DNA from 4 places in the Streptomyces sp. ITFR-16 genome. Region 2 is predicted to be linked to each of the others. Evidence: riboswitches for the same ligand, from Rfam matches in the RefSeq annotation. Region 2 holds a riboswitch; each other region holds the start of a gene.

Region 1 (3,812 bases), 150 kb from region 2:
CTTCCACCCCTGCTCACCGTTCCGCCCCGAGCGCGGAACCGCTGAGACCGGCGGGCGCCTGGATCAGTAGGCGCCGAACACGTTGTCGATCGAGCCGTACGTGGCGGCGGCGTAGTTGCACGCGGCCGTGATGTTGGCGACCGGGTCCAGGATGTCCATGGACGTACCGGGCACGTGGTAGGCGTCGAACGTGGGCTGGATGACCTGGAGGAGACCCTTCGAGGGGGTGCCCGCGGCGGCGTTCGAGTCCCAGTTGTTGACGACCTGGGGGTTGCCCGAGGACTCGCGGATGATGTTGCGGTAGATGCCGTCGTAGCTGCCGGGGATGCCGTGCTCGGCCATGACCGCCAGCGACTCCTTGATCCAGCCGTCGAGGTCGTTCGTGTACGACGTCGCGGTCTGCGCCGGCGTGGTGGCGGCGGTCTCCTCGGCGACAGGGGTGGCCGTGGTGCGCTCGGAACGGTCGGCGCGGGGGGCGCTCTCGGTCCGGTCGGCCGACTGCGCGGAGGCGCCGGAGTTGTTCTCGGCCTTGGACGGGGCCTTCGGCGCGGACTTCGGAGCGGCGGCGGTGGACTTGGCGCCGATGGTCAGCTTCAGGCCCGGGTGAATGAGGTCGGGATTGCCGCCGACGACGTTCCGGTTGTCCTTGTAGAGCCGCTCCCAGCCGCCGGTGAGGGAATGCCCCTTGGCGATCTTGTAAAGCGAATCGCCGGAGACCACGGAATAGGTGGTGGGCGTCGCCTTCCGTACGGCAATTTCCTTGCCGGCCACGGAAGTCGGGGCCGCGGCCTTTTCGGCGACGACGGACTGCGCCGGGGCGGCGGAAGCCGATCCGGCGGCGATCATGGGGAGTGCGAGAACGACTCCGCCCGTGCTCACGGCAATGAAACCGCGGGTCAGGGGCGTGGACTTGGCACGGCGGTGCTTACCCTTGATGGGCATGGCGCTTTTCCTCTCCGCCGCCTGCGAGGTGAGCTGTCGGGTTCGGACTGGAGATGTCCGGCCGCACATGGCGACTTCACCCCTAGCCGCTCCGGATACCGGACCGGCGGCAAACCTGGGTCCCCCGCTCCTGCCGTACGTGAGTGGTCGGGTTACCGGACGGCGGCAGGATTCGGCGTTCCATCCGGATTGACGGCGACCGTAAGCGAGAAACGTCGGCCGAAACAAGCCCGGAATTCGTGATCACAATTGATTGCAAGATCGAATAAAGGGAAATTCACGTGACCGACCGCACAGGGCGAAGTCAACTTTCTTGGCACGACAGGGAACCGAAGCCCTCGGCGTCGCGTCTTCACGGGGAAACGTGACGCTGGCCACTGCGCCCGAAAGGGGCGATTTGGCGGCCCTTAGCAGCTTTTGGCATGGAAATAAGGGGCCGGGGAGAGCAATAGCCCCTTAATGCCGATAATTACCCAATACGGACAATCCGCCACTTCGTGCGGCGCGACTCGCGGGTCCGGGCCCCGTTCCGCCCCACCCGGCCGCATCGCCGTCATATGGTTAGCCTAACCTAAGTAGCCCGAGCCGATCATGGCGCTTCCGGGCGCTCCCCTGCCCTGAATCGGCGTCAGTCGCCCCGGCTCCCCACGGCATTGAAAGGCTCTCCCATGGCACTGCCCGCCATCGCCCCCTATCCCCTTCCCGGCGCGGACGAACTCCCCGCGAACCGGGTCGCGTGGACCGTCGATCCGGCGCGTGCCGTCCTGCTCGTCCACGACCTCCAGAATCACTTCCTCGGGGCCTTCGCCGCCGGCGAGCAGCCGCTGACCGGGATGCTCGACAACACCGCCCGCCTCGTCGGGGAGTGCCGGCGCACCGGCATCCCGGTGATCTACTCGGCCCAGCGCGGCGGCCAGACGGCCGAGGAGCGCGGCCTCCAGCTCGACTTCTGGGGTCCCGGCGCGGCGGACGACCCCGAGGCGCTGGCCATGCCGGAGTCCGTGGCACCCGCCGCCGGTGACACGGTGCTCACCAAGTGGAAGTACAGCGCCTTCGTCCGTACCGAACTGGAGTCACTGGTACGGGAGTCGGGCCGGGACCAGCTGGTGATCACCGGCGTGTACGCGCACATCGGGGTGCTCATGAGCGCCGCCGACGCGTGGATGCGGGACATTCAGGCGTTCGTCGTGGCCGACGCCGTCGCCGACTTCTCACGCGAGGACCACGACATGGCGCTGCGCTGGGCCGCCGGCCGCTGCGCGGTCGTAACCACCACCGACACCGTCCTCGCGGAGATCTGAGTCCCATGGCCCGCACGCCGGAGCAGATCCGCGACGATGCCGGGGCCCGGCCGCCGCTGCGGGAGGTCTCATGACCGTCCTGCTCACCGGGGACACCGGCACCACGCCGGACGGGCCGCCCGAGCCGTCCGGGCCGCGCAGGACGGACACCGTGCTGCCGTTGACGGCGGCGCAGGCGGGCGCGTGGCATGCGCGGCACGCCGGTCCGCGCGGCCCCGCTCAGCACCTCGCGGAGTGCCTGGAGATCTCCGGACCGCTGGATCCGGCGGTCTTCGCGGCCGCGCTGCGCCGGGTGACGGCCGAGACCGACGCGCTGCGCGTGCGGATCGAGGACTCCCCCGAGGGCCCCGTCCAGCGCATCGCCCCCTCGGCCGACCCGGCGCTCACCGTGCACGACCTGCGGGGCGCGCCCGACGCGGACCTGCGGGCGGAGACGTGGATGCGGGCCGACCTGGACGCGCCGTGCGATCCGGCGGCGGGTCCGCTGTTCCGGCACGCGCTGTTCCGGGTCGGGGAGGAGCGCTGGCTCTGGTACCTGCGCGTCCACCACCTGGCCATGGACGCCTACGGCTGCTGCCTCCTCGTGCGGCGCACGGCCGAGGTCCACACGGCGTTCGCCCGGGGCGGCGACCCCGGCCGGCGCCCCTTCGGCACCCTGACCGAGCTCGTCGCGCAGGACGCCGGATACCGGGCTTCGGGCGCCTTCGACGCGGACCGCGCCCACTGGTCGGCGGCCTTCGCCGACCGGCCGGAGGCTCCGGGGCTCGCAGGCCGGGCCGCGCCGCCCTCGGGTACGTTCCTGCGGCGCACCACACATCTGGGCCCCCGGACCACCGCACGGGTGCGGGATCTCGCCACCCTGCTCCGTGCCACCTGGCCGGAGGTGACGATCGCCGCCCAGGCCCTGTACCTGTCGCGGGCCGCGGACCGCCCGGAGGTGGTGATCGGGCTGCCGATGCCGGGCCGGGTGGGGCCGGCCGCCCTTCGGGTGCCGGGCATGGTGACGAACGTACTGCCGCTGCGGCTGACCGTCGCGCCGGGCACGACCTTCCCCGGGCTGGTGCGGCAGGTGGTCCTCGGCGTCCGCAGGACCCGCAGCCACCAGCGCTACCGCTGCGAGGACATCCACCGCGACCTGCGGCTGTCCGGGGCGGCCCGGGGTCTCGCCGGGCCGCGCGTCCACGCCCTGCCGTTCGACTACGCCGTGGACTTCGCCGGAGCGCCGGCCCGGGCCCGCAATCTGTCGGCGGGGCCGGTCGACGATCTGACCGTCACCGTCCACGACCGCGCCGACGGCCTCGGGCTGCGCGTCGACCACGACGGCCATCCGGCGCTGTACGACGAGGCCGCGCTCGCCGCCCACCAGGAACGCTTCGTGCACCTGCTGGAGCGGCTCACCGGGGGCGGCCCGCACACCCGGCCGCTCGCCTGACGGACGCCGGGACCGTCACGGCCGCAGCCGCCCGGCCGCCTCCGGTACGGCCCTGCACCCGGGACGAGGTGCACCGGCTGCCGGCCGGACCGGCCGACGGGCCCGCCCTGCTGCCCGGCTGCGGGGAACGTCCGGAA
Region 2 (3,812 bases):
TACTCCAAGCTCCTCGGCGAGCGGATCGTCTTCCTCGGCACGCCCGTCGACGACACCGCGGCCAACGATCTGATCGCGCAGTTCATGTACCTGGAGCACGACGCGCCCGACCGGCCCGTCTCGCTGTACATCAACTCGCCGGGCGGCTCGTTCGGCGCCATGACCGCCGTCTACGACACGATGTCCTTCCTCTCCTGCGAGGTGGAGACCTTCTGTCTCGGCCAGGCCGGCGGCGACGCGGCCGTGCTGCTCGCGGCGGGCGCCCCCGGGCGGCGGCACGCCCTGCCCGGGGCCCGGGTGGTGGTACAGCAGCCCGAACTGCGGGAGCCCGTCCAGGGACAGCCGTCCGATCTGGAGATCGAGGCGCGGGAGCTGGCCCGGATGCGCGAGACGCTGACCGGCATCCTCGCCCGGCACACGGGACGCTCCGCCGGACAGGTCACCGCGGACACCGAACGCGACCTCGTCCTGGACGCCGAAGGCGCCCTCGCATACGGGCTGGTCGACCACATCGTGCGCGACCGCGTCCCCTCGCCACCGCCGGCCGGGCGGTGAACCCGGCATGCAGCCGCCGGAGTTCACACCGCTGCCCGCCCTGACCCGGGCCGAGGCCGAGTTCATCGACCGCTATCTGCAAGTCGTCGACCAGCTCGGCAGGATCAATCCGGCGCGCGGCGACGACACCTACGGCGCCCTGCGCGCCGCCCAGGCCCTGGCCTCGCACGCGGTCGCACTGCGGGACGCGCTCGCCCTGATGCACCGGCGGGGCGAATCACGCATCCACACCGCGACGTTGACCCGGGCCCTGCGCGCACTGGACGGCGAGCGGCGGGCGGCGCGGATCACCGTGCCGCCCGACCCACCGAGTTGATCGACTTCCGCGTACCGACACGCCCGGCGCGGGTATCGATTTTTCTCGCTCGTTCGGCGTAGGCATTCCCTCGCGCGAGGGACAACTCAACTTGCGCTTCCGGAATGAACGATGGGCGAAATCTCCCGTTACGTCGCTGGTACGGCCCGGGGCGGTGCGCGCCGCCAGTTCCCCGAAAGGACACCTGTCCACCCGAACAGGTCAGTCGTGACGAGCCTCACATATGGTCGTTTCACCTCGGAAATCCGGCACTCGGTGAGTCAAGATCCCTGGGACGACAAGCCCCCGCCACCGCGGCGGGGCGGTCCGGGCGGACGCCGAGTCCTGCCGCCGTCCGGATGCCTGGTCGACAGGAGTGGATCGGCAGGAGTGGAGGACCCGAGCACTACGGGCCGACCGTGACCGCGGTCGACCCTCGGGGTGAAGCCGCTGCAGCGGCCGGGCAACTTCGCCAGCCCGAACCCGACAGGTCATCCTTCACAGGCGGCTGACGAAGGGTTGCGCATGTCTGCGCAGGTTCATGTCCCGTCTCTGCTCGCCCGGGCCACCACGGCCTCGGTCATGACTCTCGCCGCCGTCGGCGGCACGTTGTTCGTCCCCGGTGCGGTCACCGACGCCCAGGCGGCCACCCATTCGATGAAGGCCCTCAACATCGCCGCGTCGAAGAAGGGTGCGCCCTACCGGTGGGGTGCCACCGGCCCCAGCCGCTTCGACTGTTCGGGCCTCACGCTCTACTCGTTCAAGAAGGCGGGCAAGACGCTCCCGCGCACGGCCCAGCAGCAGTACAACAAGACCCGCCACATCTCCGCCTCCAAGCGGCAGCGCGGCGACCTGGTCTTCTTCCACTCGGGCAGGAGCGTCTACCACGTGGGGATCTACGCCGGCAGCGGGAAGATCTGGCACTCGCCGAAGACCGGCGCCGTGGTCCGCCTGGAGAAGATCTGGACGAAGAGCGTCTACTACGGCCGGGTGTCCTGACGCCCCGCGTCAGTGCACCAGGGGGCCGGTCACCAGCACCAGTCCCAGCGCGGTGAGTGCCGCGCCGCTGCCGCCCTCGATCGCCCGGGCAGTCCGCGGCCGGCGCAGCCACCGGCCCAGGCGGTCCACCAGGAGCGCCACGGCCGGGAACCAGATGAGCGCCAGCACCACGACGATCGCGGCCAGCAGCAGCGTCCTGGGCAGCGGGGCGGCCCCTGCCGGGACGAACTGCGGAAGGAGGCTGAGGAAGAGCACGGGCGCCTTGGGGTTCAGCGCGTTGGTGAGGAAGCCCTGCCGCAGCGCGCGCCGGGTTCCCGGCGCGGCCTGCCCGCCGTCCCCGGCCTCCTCGGCCGGTGCCCGTCCGGAGCGGCGCCGGGCCGCGAGGAGGGCACTGATGCCCAGGTAGAGCACGTACGCCCCGCCCAGGAGCTGGACGGTGCGGAAGAGGACCGGTACGGCCACGAGTACGGCGGCCAGCCCGGCGACGGCGAGTGCGGTGTGCACGAGCAGGCCGCCGGCGACACCGAGGGCGGCGGCCACCCCCGCCGCGCGCGAGGCGAGGGCGTTGCGTACGACGACGGTGAAGTCCGCGCCCGGGAGCGCGACCATGGCGGCGGCGACCCCGACGAAGGCGGTCAGTTGTGCGTCCATGGCTCCACCCTGGACCAGCGGAGCCTTTAGCATGTACTTCCGATCTCCTGGGTCTGCCCAAAGGAATGCTTAATGTACGACCCGACACGGCTCGCCGCGCTGGTGGCGGTGGCCGAGGCCGGTTCCATCACCCGGGCCGCCGCCCGGCTCGGCTACACCGCCCCCGCGCTCTCCCAGCAGCTCGCCAAGCTGGAGCGGGAGGCGGGTGCGGCGCTGCTGGTGCGGCATCACCGGGGGGCCCGGCTGACGGCGGCCGGCGAGCTGCTGGCGGGCCGCGCCCGGCGGGTCCTGGACGAGATGGACCAGGCCCGGCACGAGCTGGCGCGGCTCGCCGGGCTCTCCGGCGGGCGGCTGCGGGTCGGCACCTTCACCACCGCCGGCATCCATCTGCTGCCCCCGGTCCTCAGCGCCTTCCGCCGGGCGCACCCGGATGTGGAGCTGGTGGTCACCGACTACGAGCCGCCGGACGGGGTGACGGCGGTCGCGGCCGGCGAGATCGACCTCGCCCTGACGCACGCCTACGAGCCGGCGGCCCCGACGCCCCTGCCCTCCGGGGTCCACGCCGAACCGCTGCTGGTCGAGGAACTGGTGCTGGTCACGGCCGTCGGGCAGGTCCTGGCCGACGGCAGCGGCAGGCTGCCGGTGACGGAACTCGCGGGCAGGCCGCTCATCAGCAGCGCGCCCACGCATCCGCCGCGCCGCGGGGTGGAGAGCGCGCTGGCCGAGGCAGGGGCGCTGCCGGCGGTGGTCTGCGAGTCGCGCCGGGCTATGCGCTGGTGTGCGCGCTGGTCAGCGCGGGGATCGGGATGGCGGTGGTGCCGGAGATGGTCGCCGCGATGTCGCCTGCGCCGCTGTCCGTGCGCCGGCTGGAACCGGGGACGTTCCGCCGGACGATCTCGGTGGTGCATCGCGGTGAAGGGACGAGTGCGGCGGCGGCGACCCTGCGCTCGCTGCTGCGCAGTGGGTTCGGACGGGCGGCCGCGACGCCGTGACCGGGGCGGGCGACCGGCCCGCTCAGTGCTGGACGGGGGTGCGCCACGGCAGGGCGATCCAGACGGTCTTACCGCCGTCGGCCGTGGGGGTGACGGTCAGCCGGCCGCCGTACTCCTTGGCCAGCGAGCGGATGATCACCATGCCCCGGCCGTTGTCCTGCTGGACCGCGGCGGGCAGCCGCTGGGGCCGGCGGGGGTGACTGTCCGTCACCCCGAGACGGAACAGCTCCTCGCGCTCCAGCCGGAGGTCCACGGTGAAGGTGGGTGACTGGCCGAAGGTGTGCTGGACGGCGTTGGTCGCGAGTTCCGAGAGGATGAGC
Region 3 (3,812 bases), 2.1 Mb from region 2:
ACGCAGTGACAACCAGCACCTGGGCTACGGACACGGCATCCATTACTGCCTGGGAGCACCGCTGGCCCGGCTGGAGGGGCAGTCCGCGCTCGCGATGCTCCTGAAGCGCCTCCCGGACCTGCGACTTGCGGGGGATCCTGCCGATTTGCGCTGGCGCGGCGGGCTCATCATGCGTGGACTGCGCACCCTTCCGGTCGAGTTCACCCCCGGCGCGCGGTCCGACGAAGGTGACACTCTGTCAACTCTGTGACTTTCACGTGATCTCTGCTGCATCGACTTGTGACACACGTTCGAGTCCCGCTAGGTTCACCGTTCGACTCACCAGTCACTCGTCAGTCACACGGAAGGCATTCCCATGGGCTCCGCGAACGGCAGACACCGCCGCCCTCGGCAGGCACCCGCCATCATCGTCGCCGCAGGCGTGACCGGCTCGGCCATCGCCATCCCGCTGCTCGGCGCGGCAGGCGCGCACGCGGCGGACGCGTCGACCTGGGACCGGGTGGCCGAGTGCGAGAGCGGCGGCATGTGGAGTGCCGATCTCGGCAACGGCTACTACGGCGGACTGCAGTTCTCGCAGGAGGTCTGGAAGGCGTACGGCGGCGAGTCGTACGCCGAGCGCGCGGACCTCGCCAGCCGCTCGCAGCAGATCGCCGTGGCCGAGAAGGTCCTGGACGACCAGGGGCCGAAGGCGTGGCCCAGCTGCGCGGTCGTCTCCGGGCTCGCGGTGGACGGGACGCTGCCGGGTGTCGACCCGGGCAGCACGCCCTCCGCCGACCCCTCCTCGGACGCCTCCGACACCTCCGGGAGCGAGGACGGGTCCCTGGGCGCCGATCCCTCCGACGACGCGTCGGAGTCGGAGAAGACGGACACGCCGTCGCCCGAGGCCACGGACAAGGGTGACGCGAAGGGCAAGGGCAAGAGCGACGGGAAGACGCCGGACGCCTCGGCCTCCCCGTCCGCCACGCCCTCCACCGGCCCCTCCGGCTCGGCGGACCCGTCGGACGGGGCGCAGGAGAAGGGCGGCAGGCACCGGGGCGCTCCGGCGCCCGAGGAGACCCGGGGCGGCGGCAGCGGCCGGGACTCGGGGCGGCACGCCTCGCGCGGTGACGGCGGCGCCCGCGACACGGGTGCCCAGGCCGAGGACGGCACGTACACGGTGCGGCCGGGCGACAACCTCTGGGCGATTGCGGACGCACAGGACCTGCCCGGCGGCTGGCCGGCGCTCTACGAGGCCAACAAGGCGGAGGTCGGCTCCGACCCGGACCTCATCCTGCCTGGCCAGAGCCTCGACCTCGGCCTGAAGGCTGAATGAGCATCATCTGATCATCGGCTCGGAAGCAGTCGAAAGCGCCCCGAAAACTGGGGTAGTTCAGAGGCCTATGTCCCACTTTGGAAGGAGTGAGACATGGGTCTCTTTGCGTGAACTGGCGTGTCTTGTCCGGGAGGTCCCCCCGCATCCGTTCCGACCTGCGCAAACAGGCGTTCATAGGATGCAAGGAAGGGCTGTTTATCCGGTATGTCCTTCTTTGAATGTGGGGGTTGCGTGTGTTTACGGTCGGAACCGCTCGCACCGCGGGCCCCGTCGACCGTCACGCCGAATCCTGCCGTCGGTCGAAGGGAACAGACGCGTAAAGCGCCGTAGGCAGGAGCGGGGGACCCAGGTAGGCGCCGGGCCCGGTCGTCGTGAGACGCACCAGGACCGGCTAGGGGTGAAGTCGCACGCAAGGACGTGCGACCGGGCAACTCACTTGGCCCGAACCCGACAGCTCACCTCGTAGGCGTCGGTGAGGAGAAGTCTCGATGCTGCTCAACAGCAAGGGCAACAAGCACCGCCGCCCGTCCAAGGCCGTCCGTATCGCCACGCTCGCCGGTGTCACCGGTGCCGCCATCGCCGTCCCGCTCATGGGCGCGACCGGCGCCTCCGCCGCCTCGGTGTCCACGTGGGACGCCGTCGCCCAGTGCGAGTCCGGTGGCAACTGGTCCATCAACACCGGCAACGGCTACTACGGCGGCCTGCAGTTCTCGCAGTCCAGCTGGGCCGCCGCCGGCGGCACCCAGTACGCGGCCCGCGCCGACCTGGCCACCAAGGCCCAGCAGATCGCCACCGCCGAGAAGCTCCTCGACATGCAGGGCCCGGGCGCCTGGTCCTGCGCCGGCGCCGGCAACCTGAGCAACGACGGTGTCGACCCGGGCGTCGACACCGGCTCCGGTGCCGCCAAGACCGAGACCGCTCCGAAGCAGGAGTCCGCGCCGGCCCAGCAGGCCGCGCCGAAGAAGGCCGAGCGCACCGAGGCGCCCGCCACCAACCGCTCGGACCGCTCGGCCGCCCCGAAGAAGGCCGAGAAGAAGACCGTCACCACCCCCACCGGCGACAAGGTCGCCAAGGGTGACGGCGAGTACAAGGTCGTCGCGGGCGACTCGCTCAGCAAGATCGCCGCGGACCACAAGGTCAAGGGCGGCTGGGCGAAGCTCTTCAAGCTCAACAAGGACATCGTCGAGGACGCCGACCTGATCTACCCGGGCCAGCAGCTCCACCTGACGAAGTAGTGGCGACCTCTCCTCGCTGATCACCACGGCCGCCCCGGCCCGGTGCGCACCTTCCCCCCGTGCGCTCCGGGCCGGGGTCTGCCGGTTCCGGCGCCGCCTGCGCGGCCGGCGGGCGGTCACCGGGAGGCTTGATCGTTCAACTGTTGTCGTTACTGGTCAGTAAATTTCTGGCCGTCTGTCCCGCTATGCCTGCCCTTGGGTCCTTTTTCGTCCCAGGGGACGGGCGCCCGGCCGACGGAGCGGGCCGGGCCGGTTAGGCTCTTGTCGCAAGGCCAAAGTGACCCTGCACAACCAGCGTCATATCCCAGAAGGAGATGCCTCGTGCCGTCCATCGACGTCGTCGTAGCCCGGGAAATCCTCGACTCCCGGGGCAACCCCACGGTCGAGGTCGAGGTTGGCCTCGACGACGGCAGCACGGGTCGTGCTGCTGTCCCGTCCGGAGCCTCCACCGGTGCGTTCGAGGCCATTGAGCTTCGCGACGGTGACCCCAACCGCTACCAGGGCAAGGGCGTCGAGAAGGCCGTCCTCGCCGTGATCGAGCAGATCGGCCCGGAGCTCGTCGGGTACGACGCGACCGAGCAGCGCCTCATCGACCAGGCGATGTTCGACCTGGACGCCACGGAGAACAAGGGCTCGCTCGGCGCCAACGCCATCCTCGGCGTCTCGCTCGCCGTGGCGCACGCCGCCTCCGAGGCCTCCGACCTGCCGCTGTTCCGCTACCTCGGTGGCCCGAACGCGCACCTGCTGCCCGTCCCGATGATGAACATCCTCAACGGTGGGTCGCACGCCGACTCCAACGTGGACATCCAGGAGTTCATGATCGCCCCCATCGGCGCGGAGTCCTTTTCCGAGGCCCTGCGCTGGGGCGCCGAGGTCTACCACACGCTCAAGAAGGTCCTGAAGACCAAGGGCCTGTCCACCGGTCTCGGTGACGAGGGCGGCTTCGCGCCGAACCTCGAGTCCAACCGCGCCGCCCTCGACCTCATCCTCGAGGCCATCAAGGAGGCCGGTTACGCCCCGGGCAAGGACATCGCGCTCGCGCTCGACGTCGCCGCCTCGGAGTTCTACAAGGACGGCAAGTACGAGTTCGAGGGCAAGTCCCGCTCGGCCGCCGAGATGACCGAGTACTACGAGGAGCTCGTCTCCGCGTACCCGCTGGTCTCCATCGAGGACCCGCTGTACGAGGACGACTGGGCCGGCTGGAAGGTCATCACCGACAAGCTCGGTGCCAAGGTGCAGATCGTCGGCGACGACCTCTTCGTCAC
Region 4 (3,812 bases), 5.0 Mb from region 2:
CGACCTGGACGCGGCCACCCTCGAGGACGCGCGGACCTTCTTCCGTACGTACTACGCGCCGAACAACGCGGTGCTGTCGGTCGTCGGTGACATCGACCCCGAGCAGACGCTCGCCTGGATCGAGAAGTACTTCGGCTCCATCCCGTCGCACGACGGCAAGCAGCCGCCGCGCGACGGCGCGCTGCCCGGGACCATCGGCGGCCAGCTGCGCGAGGAGGTCCGCGAGGAGGTGCCGGCGCGCGCCCTGATGGCCGCCTACCGGCTGCCCCACGACGGCACCCGCGAGTGCGACGCCGCCGATCTCGCCCTCACCGTGCTCGGCGGCGGCGAGTCGTCCCGGCTGCACAACCGCCTGGTCCGCCGCGACCGGACGGCCGTCGCCGCCGGATTCGGGCTGCTCCGGCTGGCCGGCGCGCCCTCGCTCGGCTGGCTGGACGTCAAGACGTCCGGCGGGGTCGAGGTGGCACAGATCGAGGCCGCCGTCGACGAGGAGCTCGCCCGGTTCGCCGAGGAGGGCCCCACGCCCGAGGAAATGGAACGCGCGCAGGCCCAGTTGGAGCGCGAGTGGCTGGACCGCCTCGGCACGGTCGCGGGCCGCGCCGACGAACTGTGCCGGTACGCGGTGCTGTTCGGCGACCCCCAGCTCGCCCTGACCGCCGTGCACCGGGTCCTCGACGTCACGGCGGAAGAGGTCAAGGCCGCCGCCGCGGCCCAGCTGCGGCCCGACAACCGGGCGGTCCTGGTCTACGAGCCCATCGAGTCGGCCGAATCCGCCGAAGAGGCGGACGCCGCCACCGACACCGACGCGCCGGAAGGGGCGGACCAGTGACCGACGCTGCCGCGACTGGAGTCTCGATGGAGTACCACCCGCAGCCCGCCCCCGGCGTGGCCAGGCCCTGGGCCTTCCCCGCGCCCGAGCGCGGCTCCCTGCCCAACGGCCTCACGGTGCTGCGCTGCCACCGCCCCGGCCAGCAGGTCGTCGCCGTCGAGATCTTCCTCGACGCCCCGCTGGACGCCGAGCCCGAGGGACTGGACGGGGTCGCGACGATCATGTCGCGCGCACTGTCCGAGGGCACCGACAAGCAGAGCGCCGAGGAGTTCGCCGCCGAGCTGGAGCGGTGCGGCGCCACCCTGGACGCCCACGCCGACCACCCCGGTGTCCGGGTCTCCCTGGAGGTTCCGGCGTCCCGGCTGGCCAAGGCGCTCGGCCTGGTCGCCGAGGCGCTGCGGGCGCCGGCCTTCGCCGACAGCGAGATCGAGCGGCTGGTGGGCAACCGCCTGGACGAGATCCCCCACGAGCAGGCCAACCCGGCCCGCCGCGCGGCCAAGCAGCTCTCCAAGGAACTCTTCCCGGCCACGGCCCGCATGTCGCGCCCGCGGCTGGGCACCGAGGAGACCGTGGCGCGGATCGACTCCGCCGCCGTGCGCGCCTTCTACGACGCGCACGTCCGCCCGTCCACCGCGACCGCCGTGGTCGTCGGCGACCTGACCGGCATCGACCTGGACGCGCTGCTCGCCGACACCCTCGGCGACTGGTCGGGCAACACGGCCGAGCCCCGTCCCGTCCCGCCGATCACCGCCGACGACACCGGCCGTGTGGTGATCGTGGACCGGCCCGGCGCGGTGCAGACGCAGCTGCTGATCGGCCGGATCGGCGCCGACCGCCACGACAGCGTGTGGCCGGCCCAGGTGCTCGGGACGTACTGCCTGGGCGGCACGCTCACCTCCCGGCTCGACCGGGTGCTGCGCGAGGAGAAGGGCTACACGTACGGCGTGCGGGCCTTCGCCCAGGTGCTGCGCTCCTCCGCCCCGGACTCCGCCTCGGGGGCGACGGGGGCCGCGATGCTCGCCATCAGCGGGTCCGTGGACACCGAGTCCACCGGTCCGGCGCTGGAGGACCTGTGGAAGGTCCTGCGCACGCTGGCGGCCGAGGGGCTGACGGACGCCGAGCGCGAGACGGCCGTGCAGAACCTCGTGGGCGTCGCCCCGCTGAAGTTCGAGACGGCGGCCTCCGTCGCGGGCACCCTGGCCGACCAGGTCGAGCAGCACCTCCCGGACGACTACCAGGCGCAGCTGTACGCGCGCCTCGCCGAGACGGGCACGGTGGAGGCCACCGCGGCCGTGGTCAACGCGTTCCCGGGGGACCGGCTGGTCACGGTGCTGGTCGGCGACGCCGCGCAGATCGAGGAGCCCGTCAGGGCGCTCGGCATCGGAGAGGTGTCGGTCGTCAGCGGCTGACCCTCACACCGCCCCGAACCGGGGCAGACGGAAGGCTCCGGCGGGTCGATCCCCGCCGGAGCCTTCCGTTTTGTCCGCTTTGCGGGAGAGGTTGCCCCTCTGCCCTGTGGGATGCGCTACAAAACCGGCTGTCCGTTTGGTGACGGGAAGCGGCCCCGCTTAGCGTCGGCTCCGCTGTCCGTCACTCGTATGCCGCATCCGTGCCATACCGGGCAGCCATCGCCGAGTCCCCGTCAGGCGCGAGCCTGGGGAGCCGGGGACCCACGCAGTCCCTGGGGTGAATCGGACGCCCGCGCCTCGTGCGAGGCCGGCGCATCCGTAGGAGACCTTCCTGCTCCGAACCCGTCAGCTAACCCGGTAGGCGAGAAGGAAGGAAAGGACCAGCCACCCCATGGCGTTCACCCGTGCCACCGGGAAGCACCGTGCCCCGAACCGTCTGACGCGCCGCGGCGCGAAGGCTGTCGGCATCGCGACTCTCGCCACCACCGGCGTCATCGGCGGGCTGGCCTCCCCGGCCCTCGCCGCGGACACCGGGACCCCCTCCGCAGGCGAGACCGGTCTCTCGCAGATCATCACCATCGAGAACACCCTCGCCGAGCGGATCGAGGCGCAGGCCGACGTGCAGCAGCACCAGGCCGATGTCGCCGAGAAGAAGGCGGAAGCCAAGGCGAAGGCCGCGAAGAAGGCCGAGGCGAAGAAGAAGGCCGAGGCCAAGGCCAAGGCGGCGGCGAAGGCCAAGGCGAAGGCCGCCCGCGCCGAGAAGGCCCGTGAGAGCGCCTCGCGCGCCACCCGCTCCACCGCGCGCACCGCCCTGGGCGCGTCCTTCCGGCTCCCCGTCGCCGGTTCGTACGTGACCACCGGCTACAAGTCCAGCGGCTCGCTCTGGTCCTCCGGCAGCCACTCCGGCATCGACTTCCACGCCGCGTCCGGCAGCTCCGTCGTCGCGGTCGGCTCCGGCACGGTCGTCGAGGCCGGCTGGGGCGGCGCGTACGGCAACAACATCGTGCTCCGGATGGCGGACGGCACGTACACCCAGTACGGCCACCTCTCCTCCATCGGTGTCTCCGTCGGCCAGAGCGTCGGCGCGGGCCGGCAGATCGGGCTCTCCGGCTCCACCGGCAACTCCACGGGCCCGCACCTCCACTTCGAGGCCCGCACCACGCCCTCGTACGGCTCCGACATGGACCCCGTCGCCTACCTGCGCGCGCACGGCGTCACGGTCTGACCGGCCCGAAGCTTCCCCCCACGGAACCCCACGACGAAGGCCCCGGCACCACGCCGGGGCCTTCGTCGTGCCCGCCGCGCCGGGCACTCGGCCTCACCTGTCGCCGAACGGGTCCGTGACCAAAAGATATTCATGAATTTCCACCCGGCATCGGAAATGCGTCCGCATTGCAATAGAGTCACGGTGCAGGCGTCGATCGGCCGCGTTTCGCGGGGATTAATGCGGAGGTTCGGACATGCGCATTCCGGCGCATTCGGTATGCACGGCAATCCGTGACGACATCGTCTCCGGTGTCTTCGAGCGCGGCAGCCGACTCACCGAGGAGGTGCTCGCGCGCCGTTACGGGGTC

The links. A riboswitch is a leader RNA that binds a small molecule or an ion and turns the genes downstream of it on or off. The one in region 2 is predicted to bind cyclic di-AMP.
Region 1: another riboswitch for cyclic di-AMP. It lies ahead of RLT58_RS31805 (LysM peptidoglycan-binding domain-containing protein); the one in region 2 lies ahead of RLT58_RS31170 (C40 family peptidase).
Region 3: another riboswitch for cyclic di-AMP. It lies ahead of RLT58_RS21835 (transglycosylase family protein); the one in region 2 lies ahead of RLT58_RS31170 (C40 family peptidase).
Region 4: another riboswitch for cyclic di-AMP. It lies ahead of RLT58_RS08670 (M23 family metallopeptidase); the one in region 2 lies ahead of RLT58_RS31170 (C40 family peptidase).

The regions. Positions count from the first base shown of each region.
Region 1 is NZ_CP134609.1:7,141,458-7,145,269, reverse strand. Features, by position in the region: gene RLT58_RS31805 (LysM peptidoglycan-binding domain-containing protein) at 64-942, opposite strand; cyclic di-AMP (ydaO/yuaA leader) riboswitch at 948-1,130, opposite strand; gene RLT58_RS31800 (isochorismatase family protein) at 1,611-2,243, shown strand; partial or broken gene RLT58_RS31795 (condensation domain-containing protein) at 2,314-3,660, shown strand.
Region 2 is NZ_CP134609.1:6,994,741-6,998,552, reverse strand. Features, by position in the region: gene RLT58_RS31180 (ATP-dependent Clp protease proteolytic subunit) at 1-555, shown strand, start outside; gene RLT58_RS31175 (hypothetical protein) at 563-871, shown strand; cyclic di-AMP (ydaO/yuaA leader) riboswitch at 1,177-1,372, shown strand; gene RLT58_RS31170 (C40 family peptidase) at 1,376-1,849, shown strand; gene RLT58_RS31165 (LysE family translocator) at 1,859-2,500, opposite strand; partial or broken gene RLT58_RS31160 (LysR family transcriptional regulator) at 2,573-3,492, shown strand; gene RLT58_RS31155 (ATP-binding protein) at 3,515-3,812, opposite strand, start outside.
Region 3 is NZ_CP134609.1:4,917,027-4,920,838, forward strand. Features, by position in the region: gene RLT58_RS21825 (cytochrome P450 family protein) at 1-250, shown strand, start outside; gene RLT58_RS21830 (transglycosylase family protein) at 356-1,312, shown strand; cyclic di-AMP (ydaO/yuaA leader) riboswitch at 1,625-1,796, shown strand; gene RLT58_RS21835 (transglycosylase family protein) at 1,801-2,547, shown strand; gene eno (phosphopyruvate hydratase) at 2,869-3,812, shown strand, end outside.
Region 4 is NZ_CP134609.1:1,961,763-1,965,574, reverse strand. Features, by position in the region: gene RLT58_RS08680 (M16 family metallopeptidase) at 1-829, shown strand, start outside; gene RLT58_RS08675 (M16 family metallopeptidase) at 856-2,238, shown strand; cyclic di-AMP (ydaO/yuaA leader) riboswitch at 2,449-2,616, shown strand; gene RLT58_RS08670 (M23 family metallopeptidase) at 2,630-3,463, shown strand; gene RLT58_RS08665 (GntR family transcriptional regulator) at 3,699-3,812, shown strand, end outside.